2 regions of the Jejuibacter calystegiae genome follow, and region 2 is predicted to be linked to the other one. Evidence: predicted binding sites of a transcription regulator. Region 2 holds the regulator's gene; the other holds the start of a gene.
What was found. Region 2 encodes PhoB, which activates phosphate uptake and scavenging genes when phosphate is short. Its sites were predicted from a motif close to CTGTCATAAAACTGNCNNAT; they were not measured.
Positions count from the first base shown of each region.

Region 1 (3,416 bases), 1.9 Mb from region 2:
TGGCGACATGGTCACCATGACTCTGATTCAGGGGGTAGTGAACACCTTCGTTATCTTTATCTCGCGTATTATCGCGCAGCTGGCTGCGGGTTTCCTGAGCGGTAACCGCGACGAAGGCGAAAGCTCCAACGGTAACCCGATGATCTACTTTGCCGTTTCCATGGTGCTGGAACTGGTATTCGGTATTCTGGCCAGTATTATCACCATGTGGTTCTCGCGCTACCGTGAATTCCACGCCGATGCCGGCTCTGCGAAGCTGGTAGGGCGTGAAAAGATGATCGCTGCGCTGCAGCGTCTGAAGACCAGTTACGAACCGCAGGAAGCCAGCAGCATGATGGCGTTCTGTATCAACGGTAAGGGTAAATCCTTTAGCGAACTGTTTATGAGCCATCCGCCGCTCGATAAGCGTATCGAAGCGCTGCGTAGCGGGGAGTACCTGAAGTAATTCAGGGTATTAAACAAAAAAGCGCCGGATGGCGCTTTTTTTATGCGCGACTGTGGGGCTGACTCAGGCGCAGGCTGCTGATGATTGCCGCTATACAGGCAAAAGCGGCCGCCAGCCAGAGGGCGGACTGGGTACCGCTGTCGTTAAACAGGTTAAACATCAGCGCCACCAGCGCGGCTCCGATGCTCTGACCGGTCAGACGCGCGGTGCCCAGCATCCCGCTGGCACCGCCGCTGCGGTTACGTGGAGCGCTGGATATAAGGGTATGGTTATTCGGCGACTGGAACAGCGCAAATCCGACGCCGCACAGCGCCATACGCCAGATGATATCCATATCGCCAGGGGTATCCGTAAGTAGCGCCAGCGCCACCAGCCCGGTGGTAAACAGCAACAGCCCCAGCGCACCCAGCGGTCCGGCATGGACATGTTCGATCAGTCTTCCGGCCACAGGCGCCACCAGCATAGTCGCGATAGGCCAGGGGGTCAGCAGCAACCCTGTCTCCACTTCGCTGCGTCCCAGCACCCCTTGCATCCAGAACGGCAGGGCGACCAGCGCCAGCATCTGTGCGGTAAACGAACAGATAGAGGTCGCCATTGATAGCGAAAAAATCGGAATACGTAGCAGGTCCACTGGCAGTAACGGCACTTCCAGGCGCAGCTGACGGCGCACAAAGAGCGTACCGATAATCAACAGCGCGATACACTCACCGGCAACCAGCAGCGGCGGCTGTCCCTGCGCGAAGCCGCTCAGGGCGCCGATCAGCAGGCCAAAGGTCAGGGCGTTCATCAGCGCGCTGGGCAGATCGAAGCGCTGACGCTGTTTTTCGGTGTTGGCTGGTAGCCAGCGCAGCGCCAGAATCAGTCCCACAACGCCGATGGGCAGGTTAATCAGAAACAGCCAGTGCCAGGTAGCGACCGACAGAATCGCCGCGGCCACGGTGGGGCCAGCGGCGGCGGAGACCGCTACGATCAACGCGTTAATGGCGAGCCCGCGTCCCAGTTGGGCGCGGGGATAGATCAGGCGAATCAGCGCGGTATTCACGCTCATTACCGCCGCTGCGCTAAAGCCCTGAAGGATGCGGGCGGCAATCAGCCATTCCAGCGTAGGGGAAAGGGCACACATCAGCGACGTCAGGCTAAACAGCGCCAGCCCGTAGCGGTAGATACGGCGGTAGCCGACCATATCGCCTAAAAAAGAGAATGACAGTAGCGACACCATAATCGCCATCTGATAGGCGTTGACCACCCAGATGGTGCTGGCCGGGCTGGCCTGCAGTTCCTGGGAGAGCGTCGGCAGTGCTACATTAGCAATCGCGCCATCCAGCACCGACATCATAATACCCAGAGCGATGGTGATAATAGCGCCGTAGCGTTGGGGCAGCGGCATGCCGTCTGCGGGGGAGTTTTCCATAAAATGACGGATTAGTGGCAAAAAGTTTAATAAAGCGACCAGTTTATCATCGATGGTGCAGCTGAATGTCGCAGATTTGTAACGAAACTGGCGCACAGCGATTGCGGCACGCGGGTGGTCAAATTATACTAAAAACCAGTTCTGATTTTTATAAAACAAATTGCGCCGAGGTGATTAATGGCAGTCGCAGACTTGGATAAGCAGCCGGATTCGGTCTCTTCCGTACTGAAGGTATTCGGTATTCTTCAGGCGTTGGGCGAAGAACGCGAAATAGGGATAACCGAGCTGTCGCAGCGCGTAATGATGTCGAAAAGCACGGTATACCGCTTTTTGCAGACCATGAAGTCGCTGGGTTACGTCGCTCAGGAAGGCGAGTCGGAAAAGTATTCTCTGACTCTGAAGCTTTTTGAGCTGGGTGCCCGCTCGCTGCAGAATGTCGATCTGATTCGCAGTGCCGACATTCAGATGCGCGAGCTGTCGCGTCAGACCAAAGAGACCATCCATCTGGGGGCGCTGGATGAAGACAGCATTGTCTACATCCACAAAATCGACTCCATGTATAACCTGCGTATGTATTCGCGTATTGGTCGCCGGAACCCGCTGCACAGTACCGCTATTGGGAAGGTGCTGCTGGCCTGGCGCGATCGCGACGAGGTAAAGGAAATCCTCTCGCACATTGAGTATACCCGCAGCACATCACGTACCGTTGGTAGCACCGAAGAGCTGCTGCCGGTTCTGGATACGGTGAAAAGACTGGGTTACGGGGAAGATAATGAGGAACAGGAAGAGGGGTTGCGCTGTATTGCGGTGCCGGTATTCGACCGTTTCGGCGTGGTGATTGCCGGACTGAGTATTTCGTTCCCGACTTTACGTTTCTCTGAAGAAAAACTGCATGAGTATGTGGCGATGTTGCATCGCGCCGCACGCAATATCTCCGAACAACAGGGCTATCACGACTATCCGTTCTGATAATTACGGCCCCGCCCCTGGCGGGGCCGTAATCGCTTATTTGCCGTCGTCGACCGCGTCGCCGGTCTTGCGCAGTACCGGGCAGTCCGTAATGCCGATGATACCGCTGTCGGTGTGAACGTACTGAACGGTCTGAGTGCTGCGGGCGGTCAGATATTTACACTGTAGTCCCAGCCCTGCAGCGTTCTCCTTGCTGCCGATAAGCACCCCATAGCCGCTCAGGAGTAAGCCAATCCAGATGAGCGCCAGCACAATAATGATACGAATCAGGATGCGCATTAATTCCCTCTTATTTGATATTGATTTGCGAAAGCCAGGGTAAAACAGCGGGCAGATCTTAACAATCTGATGATTCCTAAAGGAAACGCTGAATGAGTGAAGTTTGGTTTAACCTGGCGATGCCAGGATGGTAGCATACCCTGCCCGACAACAATGGAGTCGATGTGAGAAAATACTGGTGGATCATCCTGATAGTCGTCCTGATAGCCTGCCTGTTGATGTGGACACAGATGCTGAACGCCATGTGCGATCAGGATGAACCATTCTTTAACGGTATTTGCGTTGTGAATAAATTTATCCCCTGGTAGCGAG
Region 1 covers NZ_CP040428.1:4,259,781-4,263,196, reverse strand. The annotation lists gene htpX (protease HtpX) at 1-445, shown strand, start outside; gene FEM41_RS19730 (MFS transporter) at 486-1,856, opposite strand; gene kdgR (DNA-binding transcriptional regulator KdgR) at 2,034-2,825, shown strand; gene FEM41_RS19720 (YobH family protein) at 2,862-3,104, opposite strand; gene mgrB (PhoP/PhoQ regulatory lipoprotein MgrB) at 3,269-3,412, shown strand.
Region 1: the regulator PhoB is predicted to act here: its motif matches at 1,933-1,952, upstream of kdgR (DNA-binding transcriptional regulator KdgR).

Region 2 (3,416 bases):
GGTTGTTCAGGAGCGTCGCGCCAGATGCTGAGCTGCTGTTCAATCTCTGCCAGCGAGCCCTTGATTAGCGCCAGCGGTTGGGTGACGGGCACCGGTAGTGCTTTGATTTCGGTAAGAGCGGCGTCTTCAAAGCTGACCAGACTGACGCTCTTCTCTTTGCCGGTTTCGTCAAAGCTCAGGGCAATGGGAGATCCGCTGTAACGCACGTGTGCCATGCCGCCCACGCTCTGGGGGCGGTGGATATGGCCCAGGGCGATGTAGTCGGCAGGCGGAAAATTCTGGGCAGGAAAGGCGTCCAGGCTGCCGATATAGATATCGCGTACCGAATCGCTGGTGGTGACGCCGACGGCGGTCAGATGGCCGGTGGCGATAATGGGCAAATCGCGCTGGCCGCGTAGCGCCAGTGCCTTCTCGTGAACATGTTGATAGTGCTGGCTGATAGCCTCCAGCAACGAGAGCTGTTTGTCGCGGCCATCCTGCCCCGCCTGGCTCTGCAGCAGATCCCGCGGTCGCAAAAAAGGGATGGGACACAGAATGGCGCCGGGCGTGCCGTCGCGGCTTATGATCTCCAGCGGTTCATCGGTGGGGGTCGCCACCACGCAGGTGTTCAGACAGGCCAACAGTTCCCGGGACTCGTTCAGGGTGGCTACCGAATCATGGTTGCCCGCCAGAATATAGAGCGCGCAGCCGGTCTGCTGCAATCTGACCACAAAGCGGTTATACAGCTCGCGGGCGTAGCTGGGCGGCGAACCGGTATCGAAAATATCCCCCGCCACAATAATGGCGTCCGCCTGGTGATGTTCGGCCTGTGCCAGCAGCCAGTCGAGAAAGGCCTGATGTTCGGCAGCCCGGCTTTTGGTATAGAAATTCTGGCCGAGGTGCCAGTCAGAGGTGTGAATGATCCGCATAATCCCGGTTCCGGTGGCAAAAAAGCGTGAGGGGGATTATAAACAACCTGGAAGCCAGTGCGCCTCTTCTGTGACGGTATCCGTCATTAAAGGGTCATGTTTTTCATAAATCTGTCATAAAAGTGACGCATAATGGCGCGCATTACAAAATGGCAACCCGCACCCTCGCGACGAGGGCAAGAAAAAATCAGACAGGGCGAATGATGGCGCGACGTATTCTGGTGGTAGAAGATGAGGCTCCAATCCGTGAAATGGTCTGTTTCGTACTTGAGCAGAATGGTTTCCTGCCGCTTGAAGCGGAAGATTACGATGCCGCTGTGGCACGGCTTAACGAACCCTGGCCTGACTTGATCCTGCTGGACTGGATGCTGCCTGGCGGTTCCGGGCTTCAGTTGATTAAGCACCTGAAGCGCCAGCCGATGACCCGGGATATTCCGGTAGTGATGCTCACCGCCCGGGGCGAAGAAGAAGACCGGGTGCGCGGACTGGAAACCGGCGCCGATGACTACATCACCAAACCCTTCTCTCCAAAAGAGCTGGTGGCGCGAATTAAGGCCGTGATGCGACGCATTTCGCCCATGGCGGTAGAGGAGCCTATCGAAATTGAAGGGCTAAGCCTCGATCCCACTTCTCACCGGGTGATGAACGGCGAGCGTCCGCTCGATATGGGGCCTACCGAATTTAAGCTTCTGCACTTCTTTATGACGCACCCCGAGCGGGTCTACAGCCGCGAGCAGCTTCTGAATCAGGTCTGGGGCACCAATGTGTACGTCGAGGATAGAACGGTGGATGTGCATATTCGTCGCCTGCGTAAGGTGCTGGAAAACAGCGGCCACGATCGCATGGTTCAGACGGTACGCGGCACTGGTTACCGTTTTTCTACCCGTTATTAATCTGTGATTCAGGAGTAAGCCCTTTGCTGGAACGGCTGTCGTGGAAAAGACTGGCCTTTGAGCTGGTCCTGTGTTGTCTGCCAGCGCTGCTGCTTGGCGCGCTGGTGGGGCACCTGCCGTGGTTTTTACTGGCTGCCGTGACGGGGCTTTTGATTTGGCACTTCCATAATTTGCTGCGGCTCTCCTGGTGGCTATGGGTGGATCGCAGCATGACGCCGCCGCCAGGGCGCGGTAGCTGGGAACCGCTGCTTTATGGACTGCATCAGATGCAGATGCGTAACAGGAAGAGGCGCAATGAGCTGGGAAGCCTGATCAAGCGCTTTCGCAGCGGCGCCGAATCACTGCCGGATGCGGTGGTGTTGACCACTGAAGAGGGGGCGATCTTCTGGTGTAATGGCCTGGCGCAGCAGTTGCTTAACCTGCGCTGGCCCGACGATAACGGCCAGAATATCCTGAACTTGCTGCGCTATCCCGAATTTAGCGACTACCTGAAGTTACGCGACTTTTCCCGCCCATTGAATCTGGTGCTGAACAGCGGCCGACATCTTGAATTCCGCGTGATGTCCTATAGCGATCGTCAGTGGCTGATAGTGGCCAGAGATGTGACCCAGATGCATCAACTGGAAGGGGCGAGGCGTAACTTTTTCGCCAACGTCAGCCATGAACTGCGCACGCCTCTGACGGTGCTCCAGGGCTATCTGGAGATGCTGCGTGAAGGCGAAGCGGATGGCGCGTTGCGTGATAAAGCGCTGTTAACCATGGAAGAGCAGACGCAGCGGATGGGCAGCCTGGTACAACAGTTGCTGACGCTGTCGCGGATTGAAGCTTCGCCCACCCTGGATCTGAGTGAAAGCGTGGATATTCCGGATATGCTGCGTCAGGTGGAGCAGGCCGCCCGCTCGTTGGGGCCGGATCATCAGTTCACTTTCGAGGTGGAGCCCGCCCTGAAGATTCGTGGCAATAGTGAACAGTTGCGCAGCGCCGTCTCGAATCTGGTCTATAACGCCATTAACCATACTCCCGCCGGATCGCATATCGCAGTGTGCTGGCAGCGGACGCCGCAAGGCGCGCGCTTTAGCGTGAGTGACGACGGTCCGGGAATTGCGGCCCACCATCTGCCGCGTCTGACGGAGCGTTTCTATCGGGTGGATAAAGCCCGTTCGCGCCAGAGCGGCGGTAGCGGCCTGGGGCTGGCTATCGTTAAACACGCCCTGAGCCACCATGATACCCGGCTGGAAGTGGAAAGCGTTCCCGGGCTGGGCAGCTGCTTTTCGTTCCAGATACCCGTCCGGTTGATTGATAATCGCACGGAGGGTTAACTCTCCCTTCGCCGCAGGGAATTAATGCCTGCGGCTGTTCGCTTTTTATTCGAATGATAAACCGGACTAAAGTTGAAGAATTGGTGCATCTGTCTGGATGTAATTATATGTTTAGTATATTACTCTGGTTTCAGGATCGCTTCTTGCCTTCAAACGCTATAAGCGTTTTAATTGGCCCCCATTATCGTCAGACTGACCAGAATTGCGTGGTATATCGATAAACAATTCTTCGCCACGCTTGTTGAGAAGCGTTTCTCACTGTCATTTTCTGATTAGACCGCTTTTTCACCACCCCG
Region 2 covers NZ_CP040428.1:2,338,066-2,341,481, forward strand. The annotation lists gene sbcD (exonuclease subunit SbcD) at 1-908, opposite strand, end outside; gene phoB (phosphate response regulator transcription factor PhoB) at 1,112-1,801, shown strand; gene phoR (phosphate regulon sensor histidine kinase PhoR) at 1,825-3,120, shown strand.